Regions from separate parts of the Halomonas sp. 113 genome, predicted to be linked through region 2. Evidence: predicted binding sites of a transcription regulator. Region 2 holds the regulator's gene; each other region holds the start of a gene.
What was found. Region 2 encodes sigma-54, which starts transcription at its own class of promoters, with help from an activator protein. Its sites were predicted from a motif close to TGGCACNNNNNTTGCTNT; they were not measured.

Region 1 (6,525 bases), 2.9 Mb from region 2:
CAGAACCAACCGGGCCACCCACACCAACACGTAAACAGTGAGTCATTGTTCTCTCCTCGTTAACTTCTAGGTCATCTAACTTCGAAACAGGCGCGAATATTGGGTTTCGTGCAAGGCGCTAGCCAGTGCCAGACCGGGCAGCACCGGGCCCAGCTCTTCATCATCCAGCGTAAGTGCCTGATTAACGGCATTCACTAGCGCGGGGCGCAGTTGTTCAATTACTCGCTGGGCAGCGGTGTGGCCAAGCGGCAAGGCTTTACAGGCCACCGCTAGCTGGTTCTCCATCCACGCCCAGGCAAACCCCAGCAGCGTTTGGCGAACAGACACGCCACGGACGTGGGCCGTGTAGGCAAACAGCGTTACATAACCTGCTTGGGGCGGAAGCAAGGGTGGGAGTAATCCCTCACTTTGCAACTGCTGCTCTCTCGGCAACAAGTTCAAGCTGCCCAGTAGGCGTTTTAGCGAAGCGCCCAGCCTGCTATCTTCGGCGGCGAGCTCGGCGGTTTCCCGGGTAGCAGCCAGCCACTCATCCCACGCGGCAATTGATTTACGACCTTCTGCCATGTCCGCCTGGCCAAACGCATCATGCAACCGCGCCAGCACTGGCAGTTCGCAGCGGGTTAAGCCATCTTCCAGCACACCGTTTAGCCACTCGGCGAGGCTGGCTTCATCGCGCACCCAGTCCAGCTCAAAGGCGCTTTCCAGACCTTGGGAAAAGGCAAAGGCGCCGATGGGCAACGCTGGGCTCACCAACTGCATCAACCCTAGCAGCGCTAGCTCATCACTTTGGCTTTCTAGCGCAGTGAGTTCAGTGGGCATGGTGGTGCTCATGCGAGTGGTCATGATCGTGGTCGTGTGAATGACCATGTGAATGTCCGCCACCTACTTGGTTATAAGCACCCGGCTCCGGGTCGAACGTTGCGTTGTGGTGCTCTAGTTCGGCACCTAATAGCTCGGCGAGCTCTTCCAACACGTGATCCGGCGGAAAGCGCACCCAGCCGCCCTGTTCATCTTCCCCCAGCGCGAGCTGCACATGGCGGTTGCCTAAGTGGTAGGCAAGCTTCGCCAGCGGTAAGCCGGTGCTCACCCGCGCGGTGACCACCGGTTCTACTGCCGCACAGACACGCACGACTTCGCCACTCTCGGCTTTTAAACCTTCGCCACTGCGCAATACCGGGCCGCGATCCAGAAACAGCCCCAGCTCGCGGCCGCTATCGCTCTCGGCTTTCAAGCGGCCACGAATGCGCAGCTCGAAGGGCAGTGTCAGCGTGTCGCTGGCGGCGCTTTCGTCTATGGGGCCGAGGCGTTCAATCAGTTTCAACATCGATATTGTCCTGTTATAAGCCCTGGTGGCTCGCCGGGAGCAGCCCTACGAGAGGGCGCTGTGAATACCTCCCTGTACGCTACTTTTGCCATCCCTGGCAAAAGACCCTCTCTACGGGCTACTCCCGGCTATCATGTCATGGGAGTGTATTCTCTATGCTCAAAACAAGTGATACCGCTGCGCCAGCGGTAGCTCGGTCGCGGGTTCGCAGGTGAGCAGTTCGCCATTGCAGTGTACTTCGTAGGTTTGCGGGTCGACGGTGAGTTCTGGACAGGCGTCGTTGAGCTTCATGTCTCTCTTACGCACGCCGCGCACGTTCTTACAGGCGGAGAGCGTGCTGTGTAGACCCAAGCGCTCTTTGATGCCCGCATCGATCGCCGCTTGGCTGACGAAATTGAGCCGCGTCTGGCTGGCAGCGCGGCCAAAGGTGCCGAACATGGGGCGGTAATGTACCGGCTGCGGCGTGGGAATCGAGGCGTTGGGGTCACCCATGGGCGCTGCCGCAATCATGCCGCCTTTGATCATCATGGCCGGTTTGACGCCGAAAAAGGCCGGTTTCCACAGCACCAGGTCCGCCAGCTTACCCACTTCGATAGACCCCACCTCATGGGCGATGCCATGGGTAATCGCGGGGTTAATGGTGTACTTGGCAATATAGCGCTTGGCGCGGAAGTTATCGGCGCCCAGCGCTTCATCTTCCGGCAGCAGGCCGCGCTGCACCTTCATTTTGTGCGCCGTCTGCCAGGTACGGCAGACCACTTCACCGACCCGCCCCATGGCTTGGGAGTCGGAGGCGATCATCGAGATCACGCCCAGGTCATGCAGGATATCCTCGGCGGCGATGGTTTCGCGGCGAATGCGCGAGTCGGCAAACGCGACGTCTTCGGGAATATTGGGGTCCAGGTGGTGGCACACCATCAGCATATCGAGATGCTCGTCGATGGTGTTAACCGTGTAGGGCCGGGTGGGGTTAGTCGATGACGGCAGCACGTACTCTTTGGCACACGCCGTGAGGATATCGGGCGCGTGGCCGCCACCAGCACCTTCGGTGTGGTAGGTGTGAATACCGCGCTCTTTGAACGCCGCCAGGGTGTCTTCCACAAAGCCCGATTCGTTTAGGGTGTCGGTGTGGATCGCCACTTGCACATCGTAGGCATCCGCCACGTTGAGGCAGTTGTTGATTGAGGCAGGTGTAGTGCCCCAATCTTCGTGCAATTTGAGCCCCATGGCGCCTGCTTGGAGCTGGAGCTCCAGGGACTCGGGCAGGCTGGCGTTGCCCTTGCCCAGAAAGCCGATATTCATGGGCATATCGTCGACCGCCTGGAGCATTTTGCCGATGTGCCATGCGCCGGGAGTACAGGTGGTAGCGTTGGTGCCAGTCGCCGGGCCGGTGCCGCCGCCCAGCATGGTGGTCACGCCGCTCATCAGCGCTTCTTCGACCTGCTGAGGGCAGATAAAGTGGATATGGGAATCAATGCCGCCCGCGGTCAGGATCTTCCCTTCGCCGGAGATGATTTCGGTGCCGGGGCCAATGACGATTTCAACATCAGGCTGTACGTCAGGGTTGCCCGCTTTTCCAATCGCGGCGATGCGGCCATTTTGAATGCCCACGTCGGCTTTGACGATACCCCACCAATCCAGAATCAGCGCGTTAGTAATCACGGTATCCATTACCGTGTCGTCGGCGCGCTGGCTTTGGCCCATGCCGTCGCGGATAACTTTGCCGCCGCCGAATTTCACTTCATCGCCGTAGTGGGTAGCATCCTGTTCGACTTCAATCCACAGCTCGGTATCGCCCAGACGCACGCGGTCACCCACCGTGGGGCCATACATATCGGCATAGGCTTGCCGACTGATCTTGTTAACCGGTTTCATTGTTTACCTCCGTCGAGCGCGCCCATGACATCGCCGCGAAAACCATAAATTTCACGCTTGCCAACAAAGGGAATCAGCGTAACTTCACGGGTTTGGCCAGGCTCAAAGCGAATCGCCGTGCCTGCAGCCACATCCAAGCGAAAGCCACGGGTTTTATCGCGATCAAACACCAGCGCGGGATTGGCTTCGGCAAAGTGGTAGTGGGAACCGATCTGTATCGGCCGGTCGCCGGTATTGGCCACCTCGACGCTAATCCGCTCACGTCCCGCGCATAGCTCGATATCGCCTTCTTTTAACTTGTACTCACCGGGAATCATTTGGTTGCTCCTTTGTTTTTTTGTGAGGTGTGAGGTGTAAAGAGAGAGGTATGAGGGGTGCGTAACCCACTACTACTCACCCCTAACTATTCACTCCTCACCCCTCACAATTAACCCCTCACACAATAGGCGTATGGACAGTGACCAGCTTGGTGCCGTCGGGGAAAGTGGCTTCCACCTGCACTTCGTCGACCATCTCGGCGACACCGTCCATCACATCCTCACGGCTAAGGATTTCGCGACCATAGCTCATTAAGTCCGCTACGCTGCGGCCATCCCGGGCGCCTTCCATAATCTCGAAGCTGATCAGCGCCACCGCTTCCGGGTAATTGAGTTTTAAACCACGCGCCTTGCGGCGCTCCGCCAATTGGGCGGCTGAGAACAGCAGCAGCTTGTCTTTGTCTCTTGGGGTTAATTCCATGGAATGTGTCTCCAGCAGTGCATCGCAGTGATGCTAATTAGGTTAGCCAAATTCGTGGTGTATGTGCTTCACGCTCGATCCAGCGGGGGCGCAGCAGTTGCCAAGCCTGTTCGCATAACGCCCAGGCTTCGTTACGCGAGTTGCCTAAATAGCGCAGCAGCAGAACACCGTGGCGGACGGTGACCGCCCAGCGCGGGTTATCCGGCAGCGCTTCACGCAAGGCTTCAATGGCAGCAGGCGCGTCGGCAATCCCCACTGCCCAGAGCGTGGCCTGCACCGTGGCACCGCCCTGCCCCCAGCGCCCGGCAAAGCGTGGGTGTAGTGGGTCTAGCGGTTGGCGCTCTAGCCACAGCGGTTTGCCATCCAGGGTTAAGCGGAAGTGCTGCTCAATACGCCCGGAAACATAGGGTAAGTCGCTGGCCGGGCGGCCCAGTGCCATCACTTCCCAGCCCAGACAACGGGCGCTGCCGTGAAGGTCAATTTGGGTGCGCTGTTCACCCTTGGAACCATCAAAGGCAATGGTCTCCTGGGGCAGCCATTCAAGTGTCGCGTCATCTTCAACGCTCAACCGGGTATGCTGCGTCCAGGCTACGCCCTGGCTGTCGGCTTTATAGAGTTTATTGGCAGCCGGGGTCGTCAGCAGCGCATGGGCACCGCTCTCTACATGGGCACTAATGGTAAGCGCATCGCCGCTGACTAGCCCGCCCGGCGGGTGAAGCACATAAACATGGCAAGCCTCACCGCTTCCTTCGGGATAGAAAGGGCGCTGCACCCGCAGTGGCCCTTGATGACGCGCCTGCACCATGCGAGTGGCGCCGTCACGATGGGCGAAGGTGAGTGCTAACGAAGCCGCCCAATGGCGGCCTGCATCGAAGCGGTGGCCAGAGGCAATGTGTGGTTTGGCGAGTTCGCACAGGATCATGGGTTGCTACCGCTTCCTTTTCACTAAGCCTTTGACATAGGTAAGCAATTAATGCGCCAAAATGGTGAAAGCCCTGCTGTGCGGTCAATGGTAGGGATGAACGGCGGTGGCTTGCAGTACTACGCATCTAGGCGCACCAAAACAGAACGGTATCAGGCCCAGCATGCACCAAATAAATGCACTCACTGCTTATTTAGCGCTCTGCCTGCACTCACTCTTCACACCATTACTGCACAACGACCCGGTCACGACCGCCACGCTTCGCTTCATAAAGGGCCTGATCAGCACGCTGCAGGGAGTGGTGATAGTCTGGGTGACCATCGTGAAGCGTTACACCCACGCTAATCGTCACGTTAAGCAGCGTATCGGCACCGGCGAGCATCGGCTCCTTAGCCACCGATTGGCGTAAACGCTCAGCAAATAACCGGCTGCCGTCATGGTCAGTATTGACCAGCACAATCAAAAACTCCTCGCCGCCCATGCGAAACACGTAATCACCCCCACGGGTGGAGCGATCAAGGATGCTCGCCACCTGCTGCAGCACGTTGTCGCCGGCGTCGTGCCCATGGGTATCGTTGATCGATTTGAAGTGATCGATATCTACCATCAACAGCGCAAAGCAGTGCTCCGAGTGGCGGGCAATGTCTATTTCGCGACTAAGCACCACTGACAAAAACTTGCGGTTGAGCAACCGGGTTAAGCTGTCGCGCCCTGCATCCAAACCGGAGGCGCGCTCTAATACATTGTCGAGCAGCATCAACACCGTACGGGCGGCATCACGAATCTCGCCCAGCGCCTTAAGTCGCTGGCTAGCATCTTCATGCATCAGCACTTCCAGCCACTCACGATCCACTTGCTGAATATGGCGTGAAATAGTGGCAATCTCCGGCACGCCCTCGAACGCATGGCACGCTTTATGGAAGTACCACAGACCAAAATCGGAATTGGATAACCGCGGCAGCGTGGCGATATCCTGCTGGGCAGCTATGGCAAACATCAGCGCATTCTCCCAATTCAACAACGCCGAACGCTGGCGTTCACGCTCGTCGCCAATGCTCTGGGTGAGTGAAAACAGCTTGTACGCCTCTTCAGTGCGCGCATTACGGTCACTGGCCACCGAGTAGGCGTGGCTCATGATTTCCATGGCCATATCAATATGGTCGGAGACGTACACCGAGGCATCCCCCGGCGATAGCGGGCTTTTGAACGTGGCGTTGATCTGTTGATAAAACACCTGCTTAAGCTGCCGCGCTCCACTTAGCACCAGGTTGACCGGAATATCGATGCGGGCATGCACCTGCCCCACTTTTTCCTGCTGCTCAACCAGGGACTCAAAATCGGCGTGCTCAACGGCAAACATGGCCTTCAGCCAGCGCTGCATTGAGGGGTGTAAACGCTGCTCCACTTGATCGTTGGAGAGAAACAGCGAGGCATGCGGGTCTTCCAACATCACCCGGTAAAAGTGGTCAGCAAAGCTTTGCCCGTGGTGCTCTACCAACGTCTCGACTGCTTGCCGCAACGGTTTGGGCGTGCGCTCCAGAAGCGCTTGCCACTCGGCGGCGAGCTGATGTTTATCTTTATAGCGCATACCCCACCTGCTTCTTATTGATCAACAGCCAATATTACACGCCAAGCATTTTCGTCAACCGAACACAGAGCAGGGTTT
Region 2 (6,918 bases):
CATATAGACCGAGCGGTGCTGGCCACCAGTACAGCCAATCGCGATAGTCATGTAGCTACGTTGGCTATTCTGGTAAGCGGGTAGCCAACGCTCTAGCCAGGCCAAGATGTCGTCGCTCATGGCATCAACAATCGGATAGCTGTTCAAAAAAGCCACGATTTCCGCGTCGCGGCCAGTGAACTGGCGCAGCGTTGGATCCCAGTACGGATTTGGCAGGCAGCGCACATCGAAGACCAGGTCGGCGTCTAACGGTACGCCGCGTTTATACCCAAACGATTCCAGCGTTAGCGTCAGCTTGTCGCGCCGCTGATGGGCTACTTGGTCGGTAATGCGACGGCGTAAATCGTGCACCGATAATCGTGATGTATCGATCAATAGATCGGCCAGATCGCGAATATCCTCTAGCGTCGTCTCTTCTTTATTGATCGCCTCTTCCAGCGTCATTTCGCTATCGCGGGTCAGCGGATGACGGCGACGCGTTGCTGAGTAACGCTCAAGCAGTATGCGCGCATCGGTGGTCAGGTAAATAACTTGAAAGACGATTTTACGCTGGCGCAACTCGTCTAATAAAGAGGGCAGGCGCTCCAGAGCTCCCGGCAAATTGCGGGCATCAATACTCACCGCTAAATGTGCTCGGTCGCCCTGGTCACGCAGTTCATCCACCAACGACCCCAGCAACATAGCTGGGAGGTTATCAATCGCGTAGTAGCCAAGATCTTCCAGCGCTTGCAAGGCGATAGATTTACCTGACCCGGAGCGGCCGCTAATGATCACCAGTTGCATAGAGTCTCTCTTTGCTTTGATCAAGCTGCGTTGAGGGTGGTGAGCGGATAACCTGCTGTGATCTGCCCTGAACAGGGTTTCAGACCCTTAGGCCGCTGATTGCTCGCGAATTTTGGCGGTAATCAGCTCAAGCAGTTCGCGCTGGCTGGCTGCTTTACGCAGTTGCTGGCGCGTGTCCGCATCATTCATGATGGTCGCTACCTGACCCAGTAGTGAGAGATGCGTGTCATCTGCCTCTTCGGGTACCAACAGGACAAACACCAGATCTACCGGGTCGCCGTCGATAGCGTCAAAATCGATCGCTTCAGCCAGTTTCAAAAATCCAGCGATAGGGGCGTTGCAGTGGGGGCTACGCGCATGAGGAATAGCCACGCCGTTACCAATACCCGTACTACCTAAGCGCTCGCGGCCGATTAAACGGCTAAACACTTCTTGGCTGTCCAGGCTGGGGATATTTTGGGCGATAAAGGTGCTGTAAAACTCCAGCACCCTTTTTTTGCTGCCCCCGGGGACGTCGAACAGAACGCGTTCCGGGGGGAGTATGGTTTCCAACGTCATTGAATTAACGCACACCGGCGCCTTGGGCGCGAGCTTGTGCTTTTTCCTTGTGTTTAACGAGTTGACGGTCGATTTTGTCCGCTAGTGCGTCGATAGCGGCGTACATATCACTGTCTAGGGCTTCCGCATGTAAGTCAGCACCTGCGGCGTGCAGCGTACAGGCGGCCTGCTGGCGCTCTTTCTCCACTGATAAGGTGACTTGCACCGTAGTTATATTGTCGTAATGGCGCTCTACACGCTCAAGCTTCTCGTTGACATAGTCACGCAAGGCGTCAGTCAGTTCTACGTGATGACCAGTGATATTTACTTGCATTGACGTGCTCCTTATCCATCGGACTGTACTTCGATTGTAACCCTTTTTGCCGCGTTGCAAAGCCCTTGTCGAGAGTTTCCCTGAAACGTTAACGAAGTTAGCGCAAACGACGCCGTTCACTGGAAGAGGGAATGCCCATGGCTTCACGGTATTTCGCCACCGTACGACGCGCCACTTGAATCCCTCCTTCGCCTAATAGCGTCACTAAGCGGCTGTCTGAAAGCGGCTTGCCGGGCGGCTCCTCTTGAATCAGTTTCTTGAGTCGTGCACGGATGGCGGTGCTGGAGTGGCTGTCGCCATCTTGACCGCTCACCTGGCTTGAGAAAAAGTATTTGAGTTCAAACACACCACGGGGTGTATGGATATATTTTTGCGTCGTTACCCGTGAAATAGTCGACTCGTGCATCTCCACGGCTTCGGCAATGTCGGCCAGTATCAGTGGTTTCATGGCTTCTTCGCCGTGCTCTAAAAAGCCAATCTGGCGGGTAATGATTTCGCGACCAACACGCAGCAGCGTATCGTTTCGGCTAGAGAGGCTCTTGATCAACCAGCGCGCTTCCTGCAAGTGCTCTTTGAGAAACTGGTTGTCATCGCTTTTATCCGCACGCTTAATCAAGCTGGCGTAGTCGGGCTGAATGCGCAGCCGTGGCAGGGCCTCGGGGTTGAGCTCTAAATGCCAGCCTTCATTATCGTGGCGGACGACTAGATCGGGGGTGACATAGCTGTCATCGGTGTCGCCGTAGGCGCTGCCTGGGCGTGGGTCTAGGCTGCGAATAAGCAGGATGACATCGGACAGCTGTTCGTCGTCGAGCCCTAGACGGCGTTTCAGCAGACGCATATCGTCTTTGCCAAGCGCTTCGAGAAACTGCCGCACCAAGCGGCGGGCGGGAACCAGCAGTGGCGTATTATCGGGGAGAGCGGCGAGCTGCAGCATCAAGCATTCACGCAAGTCACGGGCAAATATGCCGGTCGGCTCAAACTGCTGGAGCTTGAGTAGAATGGTTTCCACTTCGCGTTGGCTTAGCCCGTCAATGCCCTGGGCACGAAGCCCTTCACGGATGTCGTTGAGCGGCTGGGTCAGGTAGCCGTTGGCGTCTAGCGCGTCGATTAAACTTTCCGCGACAAGCTGCTCGCGAGCGCTAAAATCGGTCATGGCGAGTTGCCACAGCAGGTGGCCATGAAGGCTCTGCCCGGCTGCCTGGCGCTCAAAGTCGGGGCCTTCGCTGCTGCTGCCCCCCTGGCTTCCCATATCTTGATAGGTATCTGACCAGTCGCTATCTACCGAGAGCTCAGTAGGGATGCTCTCTGACCACTCTTCTTCCTTAGGCTCGCTGACAGCCTGTTCACTAAATTCATCTTCCTGCTCCAGCATGGGATTGGCATCGAGGGCCTGCTGAATTTCTTGACGAAGATCCAGCGTAGAGAGTTGCAGCAGCGCAATGGCCTGCTGCAACTGGGGCGTCATGGTCAGCTGTGTGCCGATACGCAGTTGGAGAGAAGCTTTCATGACCATCTGAGAACCACTCGTTAATCAGAATGCTCCACCCTAGTGCGAGTGAGTGCTTGGCGCAAGTGCAATAAGCATGCCATTGGTCGTAAAGTTGTTTTAAAGCGCTATTTAGGGGCGATTAAGGCAAAAACATTACAGGCGAAAATCGGCGCCCAAATACACATCCCTTACTTTTTGGTTGGTGAGAATCGAGGCGGGCGAGCCACTGGCGATGATTTGCCCATCGCCGACGATATAGGCGATATCGCAAATGTCTAGTGTTTCACGCACGTTGTGATCGGTGATCAGCACGCCGATATGGCGCTGTTTCAGTGCACGAATGATGGTTTTAATCTCACCTACCGAGATGGGGTCAACGCCCGCAAAAGGCTCATCGAGCAGTATAAAAGCGGGCTCTGTGGCTAGCGAGCGGGCTATTTCTACACGCCTGCGCTCGCCGCCCGAAAGGCTCATGCCCAGGTTGTCGCGAATATGGGTGATATGGAAGTCTTCGAGTAGCGCTTCCAGGCGCTGTTCGCGATCGCTGCGGTTAAGCTCTTTGCGGGTCTCGAGTATCGCCATAATATTCTCGGCAACCGAGAGTTTGCGGAAAATAGACGCCTCTTGAGGTAGATAGCCAATCCCCGCAGCTGCGCGCTCGTGCATGGGGGCGCGCGTTAAATCCACATCGTCGATACCCACCTTGCCAGCGTCGGATTTGACCAGCCCAACAATCATATAAAATGAGGTGGTTTTGCCCGCGCCGTTGGGGCCCAAAAGGCCAACGACACTGCCTTGGGATATCTCTAGATTGATGTCTTTGACCACTCGGCGGCGTTTGTAGCTTTTAGCCAGGTGGTGGGCATAAAGGGTTTTGATCGGCGCAGTGTCAGCAGTGGCCACAGCTAGGCTCCCTATTGTTCAGGCTGAAGGGTCATGCGTATGCGCTGGGGCTCGCTGCCATCAACGTCAGAGCGCGCTTGAATCACTTCTCGGTCAATAAAATACTCAAGGCGACCGCCACTAAAGGTGTCCTCTTGCTGGGTCAGTTCGGCTTGGTCGATCAGCTCTACGCGACGCTCGGCGACGTGATAAATAATCCGCCGCGCCCAGCCTTCCGTGGGGCCTTCTTGCCCTTCGCCTTGATGGCGCAAGTAGGCGCGCTCACCGGTAGCGGTGGCTGTCGAGAGTTCGCCCGCGTCGTTGCGTTCGATCTCTACCCGCTCGCCGCGCAGCTGCATTTCGCCTTGGCGAATGTCCACATCCCCAGTATAAACAGCTGTGCCTGCCCGCTGATCAAGATCTAAACGGTCGGCTTCCACTTCCACTGGGGCTTGTTGGGAAGATGAGTTGGTTTGGGCTAACACTGATAAAGGTATCGCTAAACCGAACAGTGCAGTGTAGAGCAGGGCTGGGGAAATCATGGCTTTCATGGCGGTTCCTATTAGCGTTGTGTGGCCGGGGGGTGCGTGCCGCGCACATTATCCGTTAAGCGAACCTGGCTGGTGTTAAGCCAAACGTCCATATGTGAAGCGCTCATTTGCTGTGGCGGTTGCTGCATCAATACCGGTGTGTCACTCCATGCATGCTGCTCGAGGCCATCATAGTGCAGTAGCTCGGTATCTAGCTGCCAGCCTTCATCTGGTGCAAACAGCCGAGCCGAACCTGACAGCAGCAGGGCTTGGGTAGCGGTGTTGAGCGTGCCTACAGCGGCGCTGGCCAGCCACTGACGGTTTTCGCTGTCATACAGTACTGCCTCGGGCTCTTCCGTCCAGGTTTCGCTGCGCTGCGGGGTATGGATAAGGCGCGGTGTTTTTAGCGACTGCATGACACTGCCGTTATCCCCGAATAGGGTAATCTCGGCATTTTCCAGCACGTGGCCAGGTTCCTGAGCCTGTGCTTCGGGATCGATGCTGGTGTCTTGAGGCCCGCGGGGGTCAAGCCATACCAGCAGAATCCCCAGCGCGATGACTAGCCCGGCTAACCAGAGGCGTACTTTAAAGCGTTTAAACATTTACGTGCGGCCGTGCAGATAGGTGTCGAGCACCGCGCCCCAGTGTCCTTGAGATTCAAGCAGCGTATCGCAGATCTCACGTACGGCACCGTGGCCACCCAGGCGTTCGGTAGTCCAGTCGGCGTGGGTATGCATATAGTCCGGCGCGTTTGGCACGGTAATGCCGACGCCGCAACGTTTGATAGCCGCTAGGTCGGGTAGGTCGTCGCCACAATAAGCCACCTGCTCTAGTTCAATATCGAGGCGCTGGCAGAGCCCGCGCAGTGTGGCCAGCTTGTCTTCACAGCCTTGGTGAACATGGTCAATGCCGAGTGCCGCCGCGCGTTGGCTAACCATGGGGGAGTCGCGCCCGGTAATCAACGCGACATGTACGCCCACGCGTTTGAGAAGCTTTAGCCCGTGGCCATCCTGGGTGTGGAATGCTTTGATTTCGATACCATCGGCCTGAAAGTAGAGGCGCCCATCGGTAAGGACGCCGTCAACATCCAGTGCTAGCAGGCGTACACGGCGGAGTCGGTCGAGTAGCGAGGCAGGTAGGGTCATAGAACCTCCATATCAATCAGTTCGTAAAGCAGGTCGTGTTGGCGCCGCTGGGTTAAATAACGCCGCTGGCGAGCAGGTCGTGCATATGTAGAGCCCCAATTGGGCGCTGTTGTTCATCAACCACCGCTAGCGCGGTAATACGGCTTTCTTCCATGATACGTACCGCTTCGGCCGCCAGGATATCGGGGCCTATGCGCTTGCCCGGCCGGGTCATGACATCATCAACGCGCACGTCGCGCAGATTATGGAATTGATCCAGCGTGCGGCGTAGATCGCCATCGGTGTAGACCCCCGCTAATCGTCCTTCGCTATCCACTACGCAGGTAAAGCCAAGCCCTTGCCGGGTAATTTCGAGTAATGCGTCGCGCAGCGGGCTGCCCAATGCGACTTGGGGCAGGCGTGCGCCGTCGTGCATGAGGTCTCTAACGCGTAGCAGTAAGCGCTTGCCCAAACTGCCGCCGGGGTGGGAGAGGGCAAAATCTTCAGCGGTAAAGCCGCGTGCTTCCAGTAACGCAACCGCCAGTGCATCACCCAGGGCGAGGGCAGCGGTGGTGGAACTGGTGGGGGCTAGATCGAGCGGGCAAGCCTCACGCTCGACGCCACTGTTTAGGTGCGCATCAGCGTGCTTGGCAAGCGTGGAGTGGGGCCGCCCCGTCATGCTGACCAGCGGTGTGCCCAGGCGTTTAAGCAGTGGTAGCAGAGCAGTGACTTCGGCAGTTTCGCCCGAGTTAGAGAGCGCCAACACTACATCTGCGCGGGTAATCATGCCTAGATCGCCATGGCTGGCTTCGCCGGGGTGAACGAAAAAAGCCGGCGTGCCGGTACTGGCAAGTGTCGCCGCTAGCTTGCCAGCAATATGCCCCGACTTGCCCATACCGGTCACCACGACACGACCTTGGCAGGCGAGAATTAGCTCACAGGCGCGATCAAAGCTTTCGTCTAGCTTAGCCTGAAGGCCTCCAATCGCTGCCTGCTCGATTTGTAGCGTACGCAGTGCGCTTTCACGTAGTAGGCTGGAGGGGGCGATAGGCTGGCGCATAGCGTTTTCTCTTAACAAATGAAAATATACAAGTAGTAACCGGTAAGAATAACATCTCGACACCTCTAATAGGCAGTAATTGAGGCGACTCCCTGGGGGCATACCCGCATCACCAGTGTCGAGAGCAGGTTTAGGCGAGGGTAAGCAAGCCTTTGCAACTTTGATAACCCTGAACAATA
Region 3 (6,918 bases), 810 kb from region 2:
CAGGGGAACCCTCTGCAATACTTTGTGACAAATTAACACAAAATATTGCTATCTGCCGTAGGTGTCTCTGCCATGTTCACCTTTATGCACCCGTACCAAAAAATTCGCCGCCTGGAACAGGAAGTTGCCGAGTTACGCATTCAGCTTGACGCTGCTACCCCCTCCCCCAGTTGTCGATTATTGAGCCTGATGAAACCGGCACAATCCATCGGCATGCTGCAGGCAAGAGGCGCGGATATGCTGGCTTCTCTCAATAGTGGCATACAGGAGTACGCGGATCAGCTTGCCGGCGAGCGGGCCACCCTAACGGAAACGGTTAATTTAATTGCCACCGCTGAACAGGCGGTCAGTAGCCTTGACCAACGCTGCCACGACACTGAACGTACCGAAGCGTTACCCCCATTAGTGTTAGCTAAAACTCTGCACGCCTTAAGCCAGCTACAGGTCGCTCTCGCCCGTAGTGCAGGCCACGCCCAGGCGTTAGCGGTAAGTACGGCCCTCGAAACGGCCCATAGCCAAGGTCTGCTTGGCAGCACCGATGCCGCTAGCCAGCAATCTCCAGGATTGGCAGCCATTGCAGACGATGTCCACCGCTTAGCGTTGACTATGCACAGCTTGAGCCATCAGCTCAGCCTACTGATGGAGCAAATTAATAGCCAGGTAAGAGAACACTCGCAGGCCGTAGTGAAAAAACGTCTGGCCGACGAAGAGATTACCCATTCCGCGCAAGCAGCCAAGCAGGCAGTGCATCAGCTTGCTGACCAAGCTCAGCATATGCACAAGGTGATTCATCACAATGCCACCGCTGCGTTTTTACACTCCGCGAAGCTTGATCATGCGGTGTGGAAGTGTCGGCTTTATAAGCAGCTCCTCTCTGCCAACACAGACACTCCCCTAGAAGACCATCACCAATGCCGTTTAGGGCGCTGGCATCAACATGGAGAAGGTCACCAACGTTACGCCCGCACTGAGGCCTATCGAGCGCTGGCGGCACCCCATCGCCGTATGCATGACAGTGGCGCGGAAGCACTTAAGTTTGCCCGTCTGGGCGACCGCAATGGTCAACTGGCCGCCTTGGGAGTCATGGAAGAAGCCAGCCAGCAGCTCGCCCTGCAGTTGGACAACCTCATGGAGCACGCCATGTATGAGGCGCCCTATTCAACCAATCATCACTCACCGCTTGCGGGCGCACCTTAAATAGCCGTTGTACGCTAAATAGCCTTTCGTCTTATCTAGCCGCCTATGCCATGCTGGTTGCAATAAAACCACTTTCCTCACCAGCAGCAATGGGAAAAAGCATATGGCACAGGTCAAAAAGCTAGATCTCGCGTTACAAGGCGGTGGCGCCCACGGGGCTTATACCTGGGGTGTCATTGATCGCCTACTGGCAGATGACCGCATTGAGATTGAGGGCATCAGCGGCACCAGCGCCGGGGCAATGAATGGCGTGGTAATGGCCGATGCGCTCACAAGAGGCGATAAAGAGACCGCTCGGCAAGCACTGCACGACTTTTGGCAAGCGGTGAGTCGCGCGGGTATGGCCAGCACCATCCGCCGCTCTCCCTTGGACATATTGACCGGCAACTGGAGCCTGGATCACTCGCCCGGTTTTATTGCGATGGACCTATTAAGCCGTGTGGCCTCCCCCTACCAACTCAACCCACTCAATATAAATCCGCTGCGCGATATCGTGGCCGAACATATTGATTTCGAGCGGGTTAGGCAATGCCAACAGCTTAAGCTGTTTGTCGCGGCCACTAACGTACGCACGGGTAAACAGCGGGTGTTCCGCCGTGAAGAGATGAGCGTTGACGCGGTGATGGCCTCCGCTTGCTTGCCCTTTATATTCCAAGCAGTGGAGATCGACGGCGAAGCGTATTGGGATGGTGGCTACATGGGTAACCCCGCCCTGTTTCCTCTCATGGAGGAGTGCAGCGCACGGGATATTCTGCTGATACAAATCAACCCAATCAGCCGTAACGAAGTCCCCACCTCGGCATCGGCCATTATGAATCGCCTCAACGAGATCACCTTTAACTCAGCACTGATTAAAGAGATCCGTATGATTGCGCTGCTTAAGCATACCCTCGATGAGCAAGGCATTGAAAACTGCTACCAGCAGGCGTTGTTCCACCGCATTAGCGGCGAGCAGGCACTTGAGGGCCTCTCTGTCTCCAGCAAATCCAATTCTGAGTGGCCTTTTCTATGCCATCTTTTCGAGCAGGGACAAGCTGCCGCTGAACGTTGGTTAAGCGAACACTTTGAAGCGATTGGTAGCCACTCCACACTGGATATTGATGCCGTCTATTTACATGAATAATGGCTGCACGTTCAGTCCGCCCATTGCACCCTTCTAGCACCAAGATGCCGCAAAATCGGCGTTGCATGCCCAATCATGCAGCATAGACTTGATCACTCATCTCTAACACGCACAACAAAAAATAAATTAAGATTTTGATTTTTAGCAATAAACATTCAACTGGCAAACTACCTGCATAACTCCTACCAGTGGTGGTAGGCGTGGACCAGGCCCAACTGGGTACGAGTGCGTCGAGCCTGACCTTCAACGATGAAGGCATGTTCTCGTCAATTGTTTGCGTAACGCGCTAACTTGTTTGCGTTGCGTAGCGACTAACTCGTTTTATGCCCCGTGAGGCCATCCCATGGACATACGCAACAAAGCCAACCGCATTCGGCTGCTTAACTTCTCGACTCCTCAGATGCGCGCTTTCCACTTTTCATGGTTCGCGTTTCATATCTGTTTCTTCGGCTGGTTCGGCATCGCCCCTCTTATGGCGATTGTTCGAGAAGACCTTTCACTGACTCAAACACAAATCGGCAATACGATTATCGCTTCGGTAGCGATTACGGTCATTGTGCGCCTTGCGATTGGCGTACTGTGTGACCGCATCGGTCCGCGTAAAACCTATACCGGGCTACTGATATTAGGCGCTATTCCGGTGATGGGCATTGGCTTGGCCGATAGCTTTGAAACCTTTCTATTGGCGCGCTTAGCCATTGGGGCCATTGGTGCCTCCTTCGTGATTACCCAGTACCACACCTCGATGATGTTCGCCCCCAATGTGGTCGGTACCGCCAACGCTACTAGCGCAGGTTGGGGAAACCTGGGTGGTGGCACCACGCAGATACTGATGCCACTAATCTTCTCGGGCATGCTGATGCTGGGCGTTAACGAAGCCTTTGGCTGGCGTTTAGCGATGATGGTGCCTGGTGTAGTGATGTTCTTTACCGGCATTGGCTACTGGTTCTTTACCCAGGATGCCCCCAACGGCAACTTCAGTGACCTGCGCGCACGCGGCGAATTGCCTGAAGCTTCAGGAGAAAATGGTGCCGCGCAAAGCTTTCTAGCCGCCGCCAAGGATATTCGTGTTTGGGCGCTGTTCGTTGTCTATGGCCTCTGCTTTGGCGTGGAACTGACGATCAACAATATTGCCGCCATCTACTTCTTTGATAAGTTTGATCTTACCCTGGCCACCGCGGGTCTGATTGCCGGTCTGTTTGGTTTAATGAATATTTTTGCGCGTACTTTAGGCGGCGTCTTCTCGGATCTTTTCGCTAAGCAAGGGGGCTTGAAAGGACGCGTTCGCTGGCTGTTTATTGCCTTGGTTTGCGAAGGTATTGCGTTGGTAGCGTTTTCGCAGATGCACGTATTAAGTCTAGCGATAGGTATAATGCTGGTGTTCAGCCTGTTTGTGCAGATGGCGGAAGGCGCTACTTTTGGCGTGGTGCCGTTTATCAACAAAAAGGCGCTGGGTGCCGTGGCGGGCATAGTCGGCGCTGGCGGTAATGTGGGCGCGGTAGGCGCTGCCTTTCTGTTCCGCAGCGAAAGCCTGACCTATCAGCAAGGTCTGTTCTATTTAGGCCTCACTGTACTGATCCTGGCTTCATGTGTGTTGGTGGTACGCTTTAGCGATGCTACCGAAGCAGAAGAGGCCAAAGCGTATAGCGACGCAGTAGGTGATGATGTAGGCGCGGGCGCTCTGTCGTTACGCTAAGCGCTTTCCAGTACACTCATACTTCCATAACCGTTCCTGTTCACTCCCATACGCTTCGGCATGGTATGGGAGAATAACGGTATGGGAGTGTTCACATTTAGGCGGCGAGTCACCAAGGAAATTTCTATGTCTTCAGCGCAGCAACTGCTCTTAACCGCCATCCGTTGCGATATCGACAACCTTACCCACCTTGCCACCACCGCCGATATTGTCGGCGACATCAGCCGCTTTATTCATATGCTCCAGCGTGAACGGGGCGCATCGACGATTTACCTTGTTTCCCAGGGGCAGCGCTTCAAAACCCGCCGCGACACCTACCGGCAAAACAGTCAGCAGGCCGAAACACTAATGCGCCAACGGCTGGAAGCGCTCAGTGAGGAGGCCCGCCCCCAGGCCGCCGCGCGCTTACTGCGCCGGATTGCCGCCGTCTGGTACGCGCTTGACGAACTTGGCGCGCTTCGTCAGGCCATTGATACCTTTGCTATCACCCCCGATGCAGCGACCCAGGCGTTTAACCAGTTGACCAGTGGCCTACTGGCCATTGTGTTTGAGGCCGCAGATACCTCTATCGATCCCGATATTACCCGCACGCTAGTAGCGATTTTCCACTTAATGCAAGGCAAAGAGCTGGCTGGCCAGGAGCGCGCCTGCGGCGCCTTTGGCTTTACCCATGGCCACTTCGACGAGCCCCATCGCGCGCTGCTCAATCAACTCATGGCAGATCAACAGCGCTGCTTCGACACCTTTGTAGAGTTTGCGACACCCGAAGCGCAGCAGGCATGGCAGAAGGAGCTTTCACCGCGAACGCTGTCGGGTATTTGCCATCTGCGCGATATCGCCTGCCAGCGCTCGTCGGCAAAACAATCACCACCCAAAGAGACACCCGATAAGCTGGGTGAAACCTGGTATGAACTCACCACGCTGCGTATCGACTCAATGAAAAGGGTTGAAGATGCGCTGATCTCACAGCTGAGCGTACTGTGCCACCGCAAAATCGCCCAAGCGCAAGACGCTTTAGAGAAAACTAAAACGCAGACTTGTACTTATGCACCTGCGCCGTGCGAACAACTGCTGGCGCTTAATGATGGGCAACCGTTAGGCGATCTGACCGCCAACGCTCTCACCTCCCCCCTGGGCCGCTCGCTGATCGAGCTCACCCAAGCCCAGGCCAGCCGCTTACAAGGGCTCAGCGATGAGCTTGAAAATACCCGCAAAGCGCTACGAGAACGCAAACTGATTGAACGCGCCAAAGGTCTCATCATGGCCCACCAGGAGATGAACGAAGAGGAGGCCTACCGCTTTCTGCGGAAAACCTCAATGGATCAAAGCAAAAGCATGGCAGATATGGCTCAAGCGATACTGGATCTCTCAGCGATGCTAAAACGCAACGATGCTAAAACATAAAGTAGATGGGCTCCTCGTTAGCAGTCAGTTAGCAGCACAATACCAAGCTGCTTAAGCCTATATTTGCAGGATGCTGTCACCTTAGCCATGCTAAAAGCTCACTTGACTGACCAAGCAAGGAGCGCACCCCATGCAACACCGCGTGCTATTAATTACCGGCGCATCTAGCGGCATCGGTGCGGCCACCGCTCGCGCAGCTGCACGTGAAGGCTATAAGTTAGTACTCGCTGCACGTTCTAGCGACAAGCTCACCGCACTGGCGCAAGAGCTGGGGCCGGAAAACGTACTGACCTGTGAGCTGGACGTGATTAACATGGAACAGCAGCAGGCCATGGTTGAGCAGGCGCTGGAAACCTTTGGCCGCCTGGATGGCGTCTTTGCCAACGCTGGCCGTGGCGGTTCACCCGGCGGCTTTAGTGAAGCCGACCACGACGCATGGCGTGAGATGATTCTCACCAATATCTATGGAGTGGGCTTCACTATTCAAGCCTGTTTGCCCGCCCTTAAACGCAGCAAAGGCCATGTATTGCTCACCGGCTCAGCCGCAGGCCGCACGACTATTCCAGGCTCGATGTATAGCGCGACCAAGTGGGCGGTCACCGGAATTGGCTACAACTTACGTGAAGAGTTACGTGGCACCGGCATGCGTGTGACGCTAATTGAACCTGGAATGGTCGACACCCCCTTTTTTGATGAGCCGCCAACTCATGCCTTAGAAGATCGCGATATCGCCAATGCGGTAATTTACGCACTAGCGCAACCTGCCCATGTAGATGTGAATGAAATTCTTATTCGCCCCACTCCACCTTTAAGTGAGGAGTGAGGAGTGAGGAGCCAACGAACCTGTATATCCGCCACCTGGATAGTCGGCACCTTGCAATTCATCTGCAATGGCCGCATAACGTGTAATTACCAAGCGCGCTAAGTAATTTTTCACCCGACGCGCCCACGAATTAATTTGCAGGTGATCCATGAGCCAACTCGCTTCCACGGCACTTTCCGTTCTTGATCTGGCACCTATTCGCCAGGGCGGCAGTGCCGCAGAGACCTTTCGCGATAGTGTTGCCCTGGCGCAATTAACCGAGCGGCTAGGCTATACCCGTTACTGGCTTGCCGAGCACCACAATATTGCCGGTATCGCCAGTGCCGCAACCGCCGTGTTGATTGGTCATATAGCCGGGCAAACGTCCACCATCCGCGTGGGTAGCGGCGGCATTATGCTGCCTAACCATCCACCGCTGGTGATTGCCGAGCAGTTCGGCACACTGGAAACGCTCTACCCTGGCCGTATTGATCTGGGATTAGGCCGTGCGCCTGGCTCGGATGGTGCCACCATGCAGGCTATGCGCCGCAACGCCCACGCCGGGGTCGATGATTTTCCACAACTGCTGAATGAGCTGCGCAGCTACTTAGCCGATGCAGAGCCCCAGCAGCGAGTGAAAGCGGTGCCTGGCCAAGGTACCCATGTGCCTATTTGGTTGCTGGGTTCCAGCGGTTA

Region 1: a site for sigma-54 is predicted at 4,901-4,918, ahead of YERSI8AC_RS22860 (urease accessory protein UreD). Genes of this name have one in related genera too.
Region 3: a site for sigma-54 is predicted at 2,481-2,498, ahead of YERSI8AC_RS05560 (NarK family nitrate/nitrite MFS transporter). Genes of this name have one in related genera too.

What each region holds. Positions count from the first base shown of each region.
Region 1 is NZ_LR881453.1:4,913,407-4,919,931, forward strand. It holds gene ureG (urease accessory protein UreG) at 1-46, opposite strand, end outside; gene YERSI8AC_RS22835 (urease accessory protein UreF) at 76-819, opposite strand; gene ureE (urease accessory protein UreE) at 809-1,324, opposite strand; gene ureC (urease subunit alpha) at 1,484-3,199, opposite strand; gene YERSI8AC_RS22850 (urease subunit beta) at 3,196-3,516, opposite strand; gene YERSI8AC_RS22855 (urease subunit gamma) at 3,635-3,937, opposite strand; gene YERSI8AC_RS22860 (urease accessory protein UreD) at 3,975-4,859, opposite strand; gene YERSI8AC_RS22865 (diguanylate cyclase) at 5,086-6,447, opposite strand.
Region 2 is NZ_LR881453.1:1,982,598-1,989,515, forward strand. It holds gene rapZ (RNase adapter RapZ) at 1-783, opposite strand, end outside; gene YERSI8AC_RS09260 (PTS sugar transporter subunit IIA) at 871-1,341, opposite strand; gene hpf (ribosome hibernation-promoting factor, HPF/YfiA family) at 1,346-1,654, opposite strand; gene YERSI8AC_RS09270 (RNA polymerase factor sigma-54) at 1,752-3,167, opposite strand; gene lptB (LPS export ABC transporter ATP-binding protein) at 3,297-4,046, opposite strand; gene lptA (lipopolysaccharide transport periplasmic protein LptA) at 4,058-4,576, opposite strand; gene lptC (LPS export ABC transporter periplasmic protein LptC) at 4,588-5,157, opposite strand; gene YERSI8AC_RS09290 (KdsC family phosphatase) at 5,158-5,700, opposite strand; gene YERSI8AC_RS09295 (KpsF/GutQ family sugar-phosphate isomerase) at 5,753-6,739, opposite strand.
Region 3 is NZ_LR881453.1:1,175,554-1,182,471, reverse strand. It holds gene YERSI8AC_RS05570 (CZB domain-containing protein) at 73-1,197, shown strand; gene YERSI8AC_RS05565 (patatin-like phospholipase family protein) at 1,301-2,320, shown strand; gene YERSI8AC_RS05560 (NarK family nitrate/nitrite MFS transporter) at 2,664-4,016, shown strand; gene YERSI8AC_RS05555 (nitrate regulatory protein) at 4,143-5,420, shown strand; gene YERSI8AC_RS05550 (SDR family oxidoreductase) at 5,551-6,243, shown strand; gene YERSI8AC_RS05545 (hypothetical protein) at 6,229-6,393, opposite strand; gene YERSI8AC_RS05540 (LLM class flavin-dependent oxidoreductase) at 6,392-6,918, shown strand, end outside.